Regions from separate parts of the Kribbella sp. NPDC048928 genome, predicted to be linked through region 1. Evidence: riboswitches for the same ligand, from Rfam matches in the RefSeq annotation. Region 1 holds a riboswitch; the other holds the start of a gene.
What was found. Region 1 has a riboswitch for cobalamin ahead of ACGFI6_RS27190 (ribonucleoside-diphosphate reductase subunit alpha). Riboswitches for the same ligand answer to the same signal wherever they lie in the genome.

Region 1 (7,411 bases):
GGAACTGCTCGCGGACCTGATGACCTTCGTTCGCGAGTCCGCGCTGCCGGTGCTGGCGAAGACCGCGATCGCCCACGCCCAGTTCGAGACCATCCACCCGTTTGCCGACGGCAACGGCCGGACCGGGCGCGCGCTGATCCACCTGATCCTGCGCGCCGACGGCCTCAGCACCCGTACGGTGCCACCGGTCTCGCTGTCACTCGCCACGCACGCATCGGCCTACATCGAAGCACTGACGGACTTCCGGTACGTCGGACGTGCGACGACCCCGAAGGCGCGCGCCGCCGCGAACCCGTGGCTGCGGATGTTCGCGCTGGCGTGCACGCACGCGACCGCGGAGGCTGCCCGCTTCGAGCAGACCGCGGCAGACCTCAAGGCCGATTGGCGGACGCGCGCCGCACCGGTGCGGGCCGGCTCCGCTGCCGAGCTGCTGATCGAGGCGCTGCCCGCGGCACCGGTCCTGACGCTCGCGGCCGCGGCCCAGCTGATCGACCGCTCGCAGCAGGCCGCCAACCAAGGCCTCGCCAGGCTGGTCGAGGCGGGCGTCCTGCGCGAGGTCACCGACGGGCGGCGCAACCGCATCTACGAGGCGCCGGAGCTGATCGACGCCTTCACGCTGCTCGAGCGCCGGTTCGCCAGCCCGGCCGCGGACACGCGGATCGAGCCGCCTAGCAGACCCGTACCACCAAGGCCAGGACCAACACACTAGGCGGTTTGACTTTTCTGGAGCGATCGAGCAAGAATTCGAACACATGTTCGATCGTACAGGGGAGCCGTGATGGCGTTCGACTGGGACATCCTGCACCGGCCGTCGGCGATGGCGATGGTGCGCGGCCAGCTGGGCTTCAGCTGGATGGTGCTGTCCGGTCGCCTCGGCCAACTGACCGACGAGCAGTACTTCTGGCGTCCGAGCAGCGAGGCCCTGACCGTCGTCAGACGGCACTACGCGGGGCGGTTCCGACCGCTCGGGTCCGGTGAGTGGGTCGCCCAGTGGCCGGACGAGCCCGACCATCGGGGGCCGCGCACGATCGCGTGGCTGATCGCGCATCTGACCGAGACCTTCTTCGAGCGCTGGGAGTGGACGTTCGGGGCGAGCCGGCAAGGCCGCGCGGACATCACGCTGCACGGCAACGCGCGCGACGCGGTCGCTTGGCTGACGTACTGGGTCGAGGCCTGGCAGGACGCGATCGCCGCGCTGGACGAGGAGCAGGCGATGACCGTCGGCCTCAGCCAGGCGAACGAGCTGGACGCGAGCGAACCGTTCGGCCACGTCGTTCTGCGGCTGAACAGGGAGCTCATCCATCACGGTTCGGAGATCATGACGCTCCAGGACCTGCACGCGGCCGCGGCGTGAGGGCCACAAGATGTGCGACACGCAGCGCGGCGCTACCACAAGATGTAGATCGTTCCGCTTAGCATCACTACTGCTGGTGGTTCGGGGCGATCGACAACACAAGATGTTGATCGACCCGAGGCAACAGGGGAATCCGGTGCAAGTCCGGAGCTGCCCCGCAACGGTGAGCGGACGTGCTGTCCTCCGGCGTCCGCGAGTCCGGATACCTGCCACCGGTGCGTGTGCCGCCGGTGCACGCAGTCCGAGATCTCGCGGGTGGGTCGCAGGGCGTGACGGCAGTGTTCCCGGCCGGTGCTGCCGGTCCCGTCGTGCGCCTGCCCGCGTGCTCCCCGACTCCCGAACTCTTGTGGAGAACACACTTGTGACCATTGCTTCCTCAGCATCCTCAGCTTTCCCGGCGTCCTCGGCTCCCCCGGCGTCTTCGGCTTCCTTGGCTTCCTCGGCTTTGGCGGGCTCGGTGGCGGACGGTTCGACAGAGCTCACCGTGATCCGCCGCGACGGCAGTAGTGCGCCGTTCGACGCCGCCAAGATCTCCGTCGCCATGACGAAGGCGTTCCTCGCCGTCGAGGGCGCCGACGCCGGCTCCACGCACCGGGTCCGCGACCTGGTGGCCGACCTGACCGGCCGGGTCGTGGGGGTCCTTACCAGCCGCGGCGACGCCCGCCGCAGCGTGCAGGTCGAGGACATCCAGGACCAGGTCGAGTTGGCGCTGATGCGCGCCGGCGAGCACCAGGTCGCCCGCGCCTACGTGCTGTACCGCGAGGAGCACACGAAGGCCCGCACTCCCGCCGACGCCTCGGGCGTCGCCGTCAAGCCGGCACTTACCGTCCGCGCGGCCGACGGCAGCCGTTCCCCGCTGGACGTCGACCGGCTGCGCGTCGTGGTCGCGGAGGCCGCCACCGGACTCGACGCGGTCGACCCCGAGCTGATCCTGGACGAGACTCTCGGCGCCTGTTACGACGGCATCGCCCAGCACGAGGTCGAGCAAGCGCTCGTGATGGCCGCCCGGTCGTACGTCGAGACAGAGCCGCAGTACAGCTTCGCCGCCGCCCGCCTGCTGCTGGACCAGATCCGCCGGGAGGCGCTCGGACGCGCGCACAGCGAGCCCCGCCAGGCCAGCCAGGCGGACATGACCGAGGCCTACTCCGAGTACTTCACGCGCTACTTCCAGATCGGCATCGAGGCCGGGCAGCTCGACCCAGAGCTCGCCACCTTCGACCTCGACCGGATCGCCGCCGCGATCCGCCCCGAGCGGGACCTGGACTTCACCTTCCTCGGCCTGCAGACGCTGTACGACCGCTACCTGCTGCACCTCGACAAAGTGCGGTACGAGTTGCCGCAGGCGTTCTTCCTGCGGGTCGCGATGGGGATGGCACTGCGCGAGGACGACCGCGAGGCGCGCACGATCCAGTTCTACGAGTTGCTCAGTACGTTCCGGTTCATGTCCTCGACGCCGACGCTGTTCAATGCCGGCACCACCCGCCCACAGCTGTCGTCCTGCTTCCTGACCACGGTCGACGACGACCTCGCCGGCATCTTCACCAGCATCCGTAACAACGCCCTGCTCGCCAAGTACTCCGGCGGCCTCGGCAACGACTGGACCCCGATCCGAGGCATCGGCGCCAAGATCCGCGGCACCAACGGCGAATCCCAAGGCATCGTCCCCTTCCTCAAGGTCGCCAACGACACCGCGGTAGCTGTGAATCAAGGCGGGCGTCGCAAGGGTGCGGTGTGTGCGTATTTGGAGACGTGGCACATCGATGTCGAGGAGTTTCTCGACCTGCGGAAGAACACCGGCGACGAGCGGCGCCGCACGCACGACATGAACACCGCCAACTGGGTGCCGGACCTGTTCCTGCAGCGGGTCGAGGCGGGTGGCGACTGGACGCTGTTCTCACCGGACGAGGTGCCGGACCTGCACGACCTGTACGGCGCCGCCTTCGCCGAGGCGTACGTCGCCTACGAGGCAGCGGCCGATCGCGGCGAGATCCGGGTGCACAAGCGGGTCAAGGCGGTCGACCTTTGGCGGCGGATGCTGACCGTCCTGTTCGAGACCGGGCATCCGTGGATCACCTTCAAGGACGCCTGCAACCTGCGCTCGCCGCAGCAGCACGACGGCGTCGTCCACTCGTCGAACCTGTGCACCGAGATCACGCTCAACACCACCGTCGACGAGACCGCGGTCTGCAACCTCGGATCGGTCAACCTGGTCGCGCACCTGACCGCGGACGGACTCGACACCGACCTGCTCCGGGACACCGTGAAGACTGCGGTCCGGATGCTCGACAACGTCATCGACGTGAACTTCTACACCACCCCGGAGGCAGAGCGCGCGAACCAGCGGCACCGCCCGGTCGGCCTCGGGCTGATGGGCTTCGCGGACGCGCTGTTCAAGCTCCGCATTCCGTACTCGTCCGACGCGGCGGTCGAGTTCGCGGACCGCTCCATGGAGCAGATCAGCTACCACGCCATCGAGGCGTCCACTGACCTCGCGGCCGAGCGCGGCCGGTACTCGTCGTACGACGGATCGCTGTGGAGTCAGGGCGTGCTGCCGATCGACTCGATCGCCAGGCTGCAAGCGGCGCGCAACGGCGACCTGGTCGTCGACGACAGCTCACGCCTGGACTGGGACGCCCTGCGTCAGAAGGTGCTGCGCGACGGGATGCGGAACTCGAACGTGATGGCGATTGCGCCGACCGCGACGATCTCGAACATCTGCGGCGTGAGCCAGTCCATCGAGCCGACCTACAGCAACCTGTTCGTGAAGTCGAACATGTCCGGTGAGTTCACCATCGCCAACCCGTACCTGGTCGCCGATCTGAAGGCCCGCGGGCTGTGGGACCAGGTGATGGTGTCGGACCTGAAGTACCACGACGGTGTGCTGGCCGGCATCGAGCGGATCCCCGCGGACCTTCGCGAGCTGTACGCAACCGCGTTCGAGATCGACCCGCTCTGGCTGGTGAAGGCCGCGTCGCGCCGGCAGAAGTGGATCGACCAGGCGCAGTCGCTCAACCTCTACATGGCGAAGCCGTCCGGCCGCGCGCTCGACGAGCTGTACCGGTCGGCCTGGCGCTATGGCCTCAAGACGACCTACTACCTGCGTTCCCAGTCAGCAACCCATGTCGAGAAGTCCACGCTGAAAGGCACCGACGGCCGCCTGAACGCCGTATCGGCAACCATGCCCGAACCGACGCTGCCCGAACCAACGCTGCCTGAACCCATCGGAGCGGTCTGCTCCATCGACGATCCCGACTGCGAGGCCTGCCAGTGACCACCGGACTGAACGAGCTCACCGGCGGCGCGGGCCGGGTCGAGGTCGCCGACAAGGCGATGATCAACTCCCGCGCGGACGTCAACCAGCTGCTGCCGCTGAAGTACACCTGGGCCTGGGAGAAGTACCTTGCCGCCTGCAACAACCACTGGATGCCGACCGAGGTGTCGATGCAGGCCGACATCTCCCTGTGGAAGTCGCCGGGCGGCCTGACCGACGACGAGCGGCTGATGCTCAAGCGCAACCTCGGGTTCTTCGCCACCGCGGAGTCCCTGGTCGCGAACAACATCGTCCTCGCGGTCTACCGCCAGCTCACCAACCCCGAGTGCCGGCAGTACCTGCTCCGCCAGGCGTTCGAGGAGGCCGTGCACACGCACACCTTCCAGTACATCTGCACCTCGCTCGGGCTCGACGAGGGCGAGCTGTTCAACATGTACCGCGAGGTCCCGTCGATCTCCGACAAGGACGCCTGGGCACTGAAGTACACCCAGCACCTCGAGGACCCGGAGTTCCGGACCGGCACGCCCGAGACCGACACCGCCTTCCTGCGCGACCTGATCGCGTTCTACGTGGTCTTCGAGGGGATGTGGTTCTACACCGGGTTCGCGCAGATCCTGTCGCTCGGCCGGCGGAACAAGATGGTCGGCATCGCCGAGCAGTACCAGTACATCCTGCGAGACGAGTCGATCCACCTGAACTTCGGCATCGACTGCATCAACCAGATCAAGCACGAGAACCCGCACCTGTGGACAGCTGCGTTCAAGGCCGAGGTCCGGCAGATGCTGACCGAGGCGTGCGAGCTCGAGGTCGCGTACGGCCGCGCCACCCTGCCGAACGGCATGCTCGGCCTGACCGCGGACCTCTGCGAGCAGTACATGCACTTCGTCACGGACCGCAGAGCGGAACAAATCGGCCTGAATCCGATCTTCGGTGAAACGCTGAACCCCTTCGGATGGATGTCAGAGGTGATGGACCTGAAGAAGGAGAAGAACTTCTTCGAGACCCGCGTCATCGAATACCAGTCCTCGACCGGCCTGAGCTGGGACTGACCCCGGCGGCTGCGTCTGAGAGCCAGGACCGCCACAGACAGGGAGGCCCGCGGCGCAACTCGCCGCCCCGCGGGCCTCCCGCCGCCCCGACGGCCTGCCGCCAGACGCTTAGCGGGGGCCGGCCTTGTCGAGTGCTTCCTGGTACTCGTCGCGGATCTTGCCGCCACCTTTCTTCTTCCACTCGGCGACCGCCGAGTCCCACTTGTTCACCGGCTGGCGCCCTTGCAGGATGTCGTTCACCAGGTCGCCGAGTCCGATCTGGGCGCCGCTGCGGATGTCGGTCTCCGAGTACAGCCCGCGGGTCGGATCCTGCAACGCCCCCGGAACGAGCCTGCTCTGCGCCTCGAACGCATCCCTCGTCACCTGCGGACGACCCGGCTGATAGATCATCCAGGGCCCTTCGGCGAGGTACTTCATGCTGAGCTGCGTCTCGCTGCGACCTTTGGCGGTGAGCTGCGGGTCGGTCCCCTGGAGCCTGTGGTCGACGCCTTTGACGCCGAAGTACTTGAACAGGTACTCCTCGGTCCCGAACGGTGCCGCGAGGTAGTTCAGCACCGAGAGCAGCGCCTCGACCCGCTCGGCGGCTCGCACATTGATCGACGTCATGCTGTACGTCGGACTCCCCAGCCAGATCGGCGCGCGGCCACCGTCCAGCGCCGGAGGTGACCACGTCAGGAGGCGGAAACTCTCCGGGACCGGATAGAGGTAGAACCCGGGCCACCCGCTGAAGGTGTCGTCGACCAGCCAGATAGCGTCGTTGGCCATCCAGGTCTTCCATGTCGTCGTGGGCGCACCGAAGGAGTCCGGGTGAACGACTCCACTCTGGACCAGCTTGCGGGCGGCGTTCAACGCGTCCTTCTGGTGCTCGTGCTCCAGCGTGCTCACCAGTTTGCCGTCCTGCACGGACCAGCTGTTCGGAATGCCGAAGGCCTGCTGGATCCACGTGAGCGGGACGCGGCCGAGCGCCCACACGTTGGACGCAGGTGCGGTGAGTTGCCGGCACAGCGAGGCGAAGTCGTCGAGCGATTTCGGTTCCGCGGTGAGCTTCTCGCGTTCGAGCAGGTCCCGGCGCCCGTACAGCGTCGTGCTGCTCTGGGCGCCGCGCGGCACCGGAACGCCGAAGATCTTCCCTCCGAAGGTGGTGAGCTTCCAGCTCTCGGTCGGCAGATTCGCCAGCAGGGGGTACTTCGCGATCGCGTCACCGGACAGGTGCGGGGTGAGGTCGACTGCCTTCTTGTCCAGCATGCTCGGCAGTGACGGCACCGATCCGGTGAACATCGCGAACAGGTCGGGCAGCTTGTCGCCCGCAACGGCGGTCTGGAACCGCTGCGAGAAGTCCGCGCTCGGTACGAGTTCGACCTGGAGGTCGAAGCCCAGACGCCGATTCAGCTGCCGCCAGTAGACATTGTTCCGCAGTGCGGGTGGGACGGGCGTGTTCGTCATCGCGAGCGCACTCACCGGACGTCCGTCGCCAGGTGCGCCGGTGGTCGCCTTCGGCGGGTTCGCCGGGTAGGCGAGCGTCCCGTCGTCCACGCCGTCCTTGCCGATCAGGTCGGGCCGAAATCCCTTGTAACGAAGGTACTTCGGCAGCGCGACGCCGGCGTTGAGATCACCCGCGGGCCCGCCTCGCCCCTTGTTGCTGCAAGCGCCCAACGAGGTTCCGGCGGCGGCCGCCGCGGCGATCGTCAGGCCGGCCCGCATCAGGTCCCGGCGGCTGAGTCCGTGCATTACCCACTC
Region 2 (7,411 bases), on a different contig from region 1:
CGCGGCGGGTCCAGCCCTGGTTGGCGTCCAGCCGGAGCCGCGGCTCCGGGCCGATCGCCGACCGCACCCGGCGGACCCGCTCGACGTCGCCGGCGGCGTCGGTGCCGACCTTGATCTTCAGTACGTCGAAGCCGTCCGCAATCCGCGCCGTGCCGGCCTCGGCCAGCGCGTCCGCGTCGCCGACCGACAACGTCATGTCGGTCTGCACCACGTCGACCGTCGAGCCGAGGAACGCGTGCAGCGTCTGCCCACGGCGCCGGGCCGCGAGGTCGTGCAGCGCGACGTCAACCGCGTCCTTGGCCGCGAAGTTGCCGACCGCCGCGGACTGGACGCGGCGCAACGCCTCGGTCAGGTCGTCCGGGCCGAGCCCCTCGAGTGCGGTGCTGATCGGTCCCTCGATGCACGCCTGCGAACCGGCGAGCGAGTCACCGGTCACCTTCCAGACCTGCGGTGCCTCGCCCCAGCCGCTGAGCTCGCCGTCGGTCAGCTCGACGAGCAGCGACTCGGCGTGCGTCGCCGTACGCAAAGCGGTGATGAACGGCGTGTGCAGCGGGGCCGACACCAAATGCGTTCTGAGCTTCACCGCACGGACCCCAGGTCGTGGCGGTGGTTCCAGGCCTCCAACGCGATCGAGGCGATCAGCTCTTGCGCCTCCGCGTCCGGCAGCTCGGACGTCGTGCATGCGACCAGTACGAACGGGTCCGCGTCGGTGGGACGGACGATGCCGCCGTCGTGCCGGATCCGGGTGTCCCAGCCGTTCTTGTGCTCGACCCTGGTCCCGGCCGGCAGCTGTGCGGGGATCTCGCCGTTCCACTGGTTGCCTGCCAGCAGGTCGCGCAGGTAGTCGCCGGAGGCACCTTCCTGGTTGCCCACCGCAACGAGGACGCCGGCCATCCCGGCCGGGCTCATCAGGTTGCTGATCCCGGACCGTGCGGCGGGCATGTCGTCGATGCCGCGCTGGATCCGCGATTCGGCGGGGGAGCCGGGCAGGGTCGCCTCGGTCAGCGCCGCATGCGCTGCGGGGATCCCGACCTGTTCGAGCACGAGGTCGGTCGCGAGGTTGCTGGAGCGGGTGATCATCTCGGTCGCCAGCCAGCCGAGCGGCACCTGGGTGCCGAGCTTCGTCCAGGTCGCAGGCGCCTCGTCTTCGTCCGGGTCCACGCCGAACCGGCCGCCGGCCGCGGACTCGAAGTCGTTGTGCACCGTCACCGGCCGGTCCAGCGCCAGCTCACCGGCCTCGACCTTGCGCATCATCGCCATCGCGACCGGCAGCTTCATCGTGCTCGCGGAGTAGTGCGTCCGCTCCGCCTCGTGCACGAACACCGGTACGCCGTCCAGCCGGCCCAGCCAGACCCCGAACTCCCCGCTCCCGTCCACCCGCTGGAGCAGCTCCGCGATTCCCATGCGGTCACCCAATCACAACGGCGGACCTGGCAGACTGCCGAGGGTGTCCCGTGCAACCGGTAGGCGACAGGATCCACTCGAGGCCCTGATCCAGCCTCCGGTCGGCAGGGCTCTCGGCATCCTCCTCGGCTTCGCCGCCGACCGCGTCCTGGGCGATCCGCGCCGTCTGCACCCGGTCGCCGGCTTCGGCCAGGCAGCAGCCAGCCTGGAGAAGCACTTGTACGCCGACTCGCGCCCAGCCGGCGTCAGCTACACGGCGACCCTGGTCGGCACCTCAGCAGTCCTCGGCGTCGCGATCGAGCGACTCACCCGCAAGCATCCAGTCCTGTACGTCGCCGCAACCGCGACCGCTACGTGGGCGGTCCTCGGCGCCCGCAGCCTGGAGCGTGAGGCGCAGACCATGGCCACCCTGCTGGAAGAGAAGGACATCCCCGCCGCCCGCGATCGGTTGAGCCACCTGTGCGCCCGCGACGCGACCGCGCTGGAGTCCGACGAGCTGGCCAGGGCGACGGTCGAGTCCCTCGCCGAGAACACCTCGGACGCGTGCGTCGCGCCGCTGGTGTGGGGCGGAGCGTTCGGTATCCCCGGGCTGCTTGCGTACCGGGCGGCGAACACGCTGGATGCCATGGTCGGCTACCGGTCGCCCAAGTACCGGAACTTCGGATGGGCGTCAGCGCGACTGGACGACGTACTGAATCTGCTGCCGGCGCGGGTGTGCGCAGTGCTGACGGCGCTCGTGTCGGGGCGGCCGGCGGAGACCGTCGCGGTCTGGCAGCGCGACGCGCGGAAGCATCCGAGCCCGAACGCCGGCCCGGTCGAGGCAGCGTTCGCGGGTGCGCTCGGCGTGACGCTGGGCGGGACCAACGACTACGGCAGCTACGTCGAGGATCGCGGCACCCTGGGCGACGGCCCGGCGCCAACAGTCCCCGACGTCCGCCGTACGGCCGAACTCGCCCGGTGCGTCGGCGTCGCGGTGGCCGCCCTCGCCACCATCATCTCGTTGCGTCCGAGAATCCGTGGGTCCCGGGCCTCGAATCGTCGGACTCAAGCGGTCGGACTGGGGAAGGGGAAGCGATGGGGTTGAGTCATCGGCCGTTGCGGATCGCGATGATCCGGCACGGGGAGTCCGAGGCGAATCTGGACAAGACGATCTACGAACGCATCCCGGACCACGCGGTGCCGCTGACCGCCCTGGGGCACCAGCAGGCTGCCAAGGCCGGACGGGGGCTGCGGGAGCTGTTCGAGAACGAGCCGGTCCGCGTGTACGTGTCGCCGTACCTGCGGGCCCGGCAGACGCTCGACTCGCTCGGGCTGGACGACCTTCTCCAGTTGCCGCGCGAGGAGCCGCGGCTGCGCGAACAGGACTGGGCCAATCTGCAGGTCACCGAAGACATCGAGCGGCAGGAGAAGCTGCGGGACTCGTTCGGGCACTTCTACTACCGGTTCACCCACGGTGAGTCGGGTTCGGACGTGTACGACCGGGTGTCGACGTTCCTGGAGACGATGCACCGCGACTTCGAGAGCCCGGACGCGCCGCGGAACGTGCTGCTGGTGTCGCACGGGCTCACGATGCGGCTGTTCTGCATGCGCTGGTTCCACTGGTCGGTACGGTTCTTCGAGTCGCTGCGGAACCCGGGGAACGCGGAAACACGCGTCCTGCTGCGGCAACCGGATTTCCGGTACAAGCTGGACCGGCCGTTCGAGCAGTGGACAGCCTACGAACCGACGGACCAAGAGCGTCAGGCTTGGTTGGGTAGCAATGGGTGAGACGACGGAACGGGAGCGATCGGCATGGTTGTAGAGCAGACGCGGGACGCCGTACTGGACCTGCTGGCGAGCCTGTCGCCCGCACAGCTCGCCAAGATCAGGGCGCCGTTCGACACCCCGGACCACAAGGAGTGGACGTACCTGCCGGGGGACCGGCCCGGGCTGCAGCTGTCGGAGCTGACACCGGCGCAGCAGTTGCTGGCGAAACGGATCGTCGAGCTCGGCTGCAGCGAGCGCGGCGCGGCCGACTCGTGGGCGGTGCTGGACGCGGAGGTCATCCTGCGCGGCATCCCCGCGCTGCCGGAGTCGGGGCACTGGGAGGGCTCCGTCCTCGGCGAGCGGTTCTTCCTGCGCGTGCTCGGCGACCCGTCCGGTACCGGGCCGTGGGCCTGGCGGCTGAACGGTCACCACCTGGCGCTGCATGTGATGGTCGTGGACGGGGCGATTGCGTTCACACCGCAGTTCATCGGGTCGAACCCGGCCGAAGTACTGACCGGCCCCGAGACCGGCCGCCGGTTCCTGGCCGCTGAGCAGGACCTGGGCTTCCAGCTGCTGCATGCGCTGGAGCCCGGACAGCTCGAGGTCGCACACGTCTCGCAGGACGCCCCCGACGACCTCCTGACCCGCCACGACCCGGTCGCCGACGCGTCGCTCCTGCACCGCGGCCTGCCGTACGGCGACATGAACGAGGACCAGCGTCAGATCCTGAGCCTCCTCATCGGCCAGTACGTCGGACGTGCGGCCGGTCCGATCGGTCTGCAGACCTGGCAGGACATCACCGCTCAGGGCATTGAGCAGCTGACGTTCGCCTGGGCCGGTGAGACCCAGCCGGGTGTCGGGCACCGCCACTACTACTCCGTGGCCGGCCCGACGTTCCTTGCGGAGTACGACAACACCCAGGACAACGCGAACCACATCCACTCGGTCTGGCGTGACCTGCGCAACGACTGGGGTACGGACCTGCTCGCGGCGCACTACGCAATGCACCGATAGAGTCAGCGACGTCAATCGACGGCATTCGCAGGAACCCGGTGTGAATCCGGGACGGTCCCGCCACTGTGACCCCGCGAGGGGGAGTCAGGAACTGCCGCCGTCGTACCTGTAGCTGGGGCGTGGATACCCCGGGAAGGAACGCGTGCGTATGCCTGCGAAGCTGCTGTTGCTGTCCACCGCCGACACGGACCTGCTGGCTGCCGCACAGGCCGCTGCCGGGTGGAAGGTGGCGAACCCGGCGCGGCTGGACGTCGCCGAGCTCGGTCCGCTGCTCGACGACGCGGATGTGGTCGTCGTCCGCCTGCTCGGCGGCAAGCGAGCCTGGGAGGAAGGCCTCGACGCGGTCCTCGCCTCGGGCAAGCCGGCCGTGGTCGTCAGCGGTGAGGCGGCGCCGGACGCCGAGCTGATGTCGCTGTCGACCGTTCCTGCTGGCGCGGTGACCGAGGCCCTCGCGTATCTCCGCGAGGGTGGAGCGGACAACCTGCGCAACCTGGCCGGGTTCCTGCGCGACACGCTGCTGCTCACCGGCGACGAGTTCGAGCCGCCGCGTGCGCTGCCGGCGTACGGCGTCCGTGGCGAGTTCGTCGAGGACGAACGGCCGGTGGTCGGGATCGTCTACTACCGCGCCCACGAGATCTCCGGGAACACTGCCTTCGTCGACGTACTGGCTGCCGCCGTTGCCGACGCTGGTGCGCAGCCGTTGCCGGTGTACTGCGGGACGCTCCGCGGGCTCGACCCGACCTCACCCGACAATGCGGGGCTGTTCGAGCTGCTCCGCAAGTGCGACGTGCTGGTGACGACCCTGCTCGCCGCGGGCGGATCCGTTGCGGCGAACGCGAGCGCCGGCGGTGCGGACGACGCGTGGGACGCCGGTGCGCTGGCCTCGTTGGACATCCCGTTGATCCAGGGGCTCGCGCTGACCTCGACGCGCGAGCAGTGGGTGGACAGCGATGCGGCCGTCAGCCCGCTGGACGCGGCGACGCAGGTCGCGATCCCGGAGTTCGACGGGCGGCTGATCTCGGTGCCGTTCTCCTTCAAGTCGTACGACGCCGACGGGCTGGCCCGGTACGCGCCGGACCCGGAACGGTGCGCGCGGCTCGCCGGGATCGCGGTCGCGCACGCACGGTTGCGCCACGTACCGGTCGCCGAGAAGCGGATCGCGCTGGTGCTGTCCTCGTACCCGACGAAGCACGCGCGGATCGGGAACGCGGTCGGTCTCGACACGCCCGCGTCGGCGGTCGTGCTGCTCGGGCAACTGAAGGACGCGGGCTACGACGTCGGCGACCTGGATCCGGACGAGCTGGAGGGTGACGGGCTGATCCACCAGCTGATCGCGGCCGGCGGGCACGACGTCGACTGGCTCACCGACGAGCAGCTCGAGAACGCGGTCGCCAAGGTGCCGCTCTCCACGTACGCCACCTGGTTCTCCCGTACGCCGGAATCGTTGCAGGAGGCAATGATCGAGGCATGGGGCGAGGCGCCCGGCTCGTTGTACGTCGACACCTCCGGCGACGAGCCGGCGATCGCGCTCGCGGCGCTGCGGTTCGGGAACGTCGTGCTGATGATCCAGCCGCCGCGGGGCTTCGGTGAGAACCCGGTCGCGATCTACCACGATCCGGCCCTGGCGCCGTCGCACCACTACCTCGCGGCGTACCGGTGGCTGGAGGCGAGCGTCGAGGAGGGCGGCTTCGGCGCCCAGGCCGTCGTTCATCTCGGCAAGCACGGGACGCTGGAATGGCTGCCGGGCAAGGGGATCGGCCTGGCCGCCGACTGTGCACCGGACGCCGTACTCGGGAACCTGCCGATGATCTACCCGTTCATCGTGAACGATCCGGGCGAGGGGACGCAGGCCAAACGGCGCGCGCACGCGACGGTCGTCGACCACCTGGTGCCGCCGATGGCGCGCGCCGAGACGTACGGCGACATGGCGAAGCTGGAGTACCTGCTCGACGAGTACGCGACCGTCTCCGCGCTGGACCCGGAGAAGGTGCCGACGCTGCGCGCGCAGATCTGGACGCTGATCCAGGCGGCGCAGTTGCACCACGACCTGCACACGTCGGACAAGCCGTCGGACGACGAGTTCGACGAGTTCGTACTGCACCTGGACGGGTATCTGTGCGAGATCAAGGACGTACAGATCCGCGACGGGCTGCACATACTCGGCGGTGCGCCGATCGGTGAGGCGCGGGTGAATCTGGTGCTCGCCGTACTGCGGGCGCGGCAACTGTGGGGTGGTTCGTACTCGATCTCCGGGCTGCGCGCGGCGCTCGGGAACACGTTCGGTGTCGACGAAGCCGCGCTGCTGGCGGACCCGGGCCGTGCCGTGCCGGAGCTCGCGGACCTCGCGACGCTGGCCGATCTGCCGGCCGTGAGCGCCGCGGACGGGGTCGATCTGCTGGAGTCGGTCGCGCGGAAGCTCGTCGTCGGGATGGAGACGATGAGCTGGGACGCGACGAAGGTTCCGGTCGTGATCGCCGAGGTGCTCGGCCGCGACTCCGACGAGGTCGCAGCGTCGCTCACCTTCGCCGCCACCGAGGTCGTCCCGCGTCTTGAACGTACCGGCGACGAGCTCGCGAACGTGCTCCGGGCCCTGGACGGACGGTTCGTGGAAGCCGGACCGTCCGGATCCCCGACCCGCGGCCTCGTCAACGTGCTGCCGACCGGGCGGAACTTCTACGCCGTCGACCCGAAGGCGATCCCCAGCCGGAACGCCTGGGACGTGGGCGTCGCCCTCGCCGACTCGCTGATCGCCCGGCACCGGACCGAGACCGGCGAGTACCCGCGGTCCGTCGGCCTGACCGTCTGGGGCACGTCGGCGATGCGTACCCAGGGCGACGACCTGGCCGAGGTGCTGTGGCTGCTCGGCTGCCGCCCGGTCTGGGACGAGGCGTCGCGCCGCGTGACGAGCTTCGAGGTGGTCGACCTGGATGAGGTCGGCCGGCCGCGGATCGACGTGACGATCCGGATCTCCGGGTTCTTCCGGGACGCGTTCCCGCACGTGGTCGCGCTGCTCGACGAGGCCGTCCGGACGGTCGCCGCCCTCGACGAGTCGCCCGACGGCAACTACCTGAAGGCCCACGTCGACGCCGACGTTGCTGCCGGCAACGACGTACGGCGGTCCACGGCCCGGGTCTTCGGCTCCAAGCCCGGCTCGTACGGCGCCGGGCTGCTGCCGCTCGTCGACGCGCGCAACTGGCGTACCGACGCGGAGCTCGCCGAGGTGTACGCGGTGTGGGGCGGGTATGCG

Region 2: another riboswitch for cobalamin. It lies ahead of cobN (cobaltochelatase subunit CobN); the one in region 1 lies ahead of ACGFI6_RS27190 (ribonucleoside-diphosphate reductase subunit alpha).

What each region holds. Positions count from the first base shown of each region.
Region 1 is NZ_JBICUC010000006.1:426,702-434,112, reverse strand. Features, by position in the region: gene ACGFI6_RS27200 (Fic family protein) at 1-709, shown strand, start outside; gene ACGFI6_RS27195 (DinB family protein) at 779-1,354, shown strand; cobalamin riboswitch at 1,415-1,583, shown strand; gene ACGFI6_RS27190 (ribonucleoside-diphosphate reductase subunit alpha) at 1,812-4,625, shown strand; gene ACGFI6_RS27185 (ribonucleotide-diphosphate reductase subunit beta) at 4,586-5,674, shown strand; gene ACGFI6_RS27180 (extracellular solute-binding protein) at 5,783-7,402, opposite strand.
Region 2 is NZ_JBICUC010000003.1:610,910-618,320, forward strand. Features, by position in the region: gene ACGFI6_RS16335 (mandelate racemase/muconate lactonizing enzyme family protein) at 1-583, opposite strand, end outside; gene ACGFI6_RS16340 (serine hydrolase) at 580-1,404, opposite strand; gene ACGFI6_RS16345 (cobalamin biosynthesis protein) at 1,448-2,488, shown strand; gene ACGFI6_RS16350 (phosphoglycerate mutase family protein) at 2,479-3,171, shown strand; gene ACGFI6_RS16355 (DUF3500 domain-containing protein) at 3,196-4,164, shown strand; cobalamin riboswitch at 4,153-4,279, shown strand; gene cobN (cobaltochelatase subunit CobN) at 4,313-7,411, shown strand, end outside.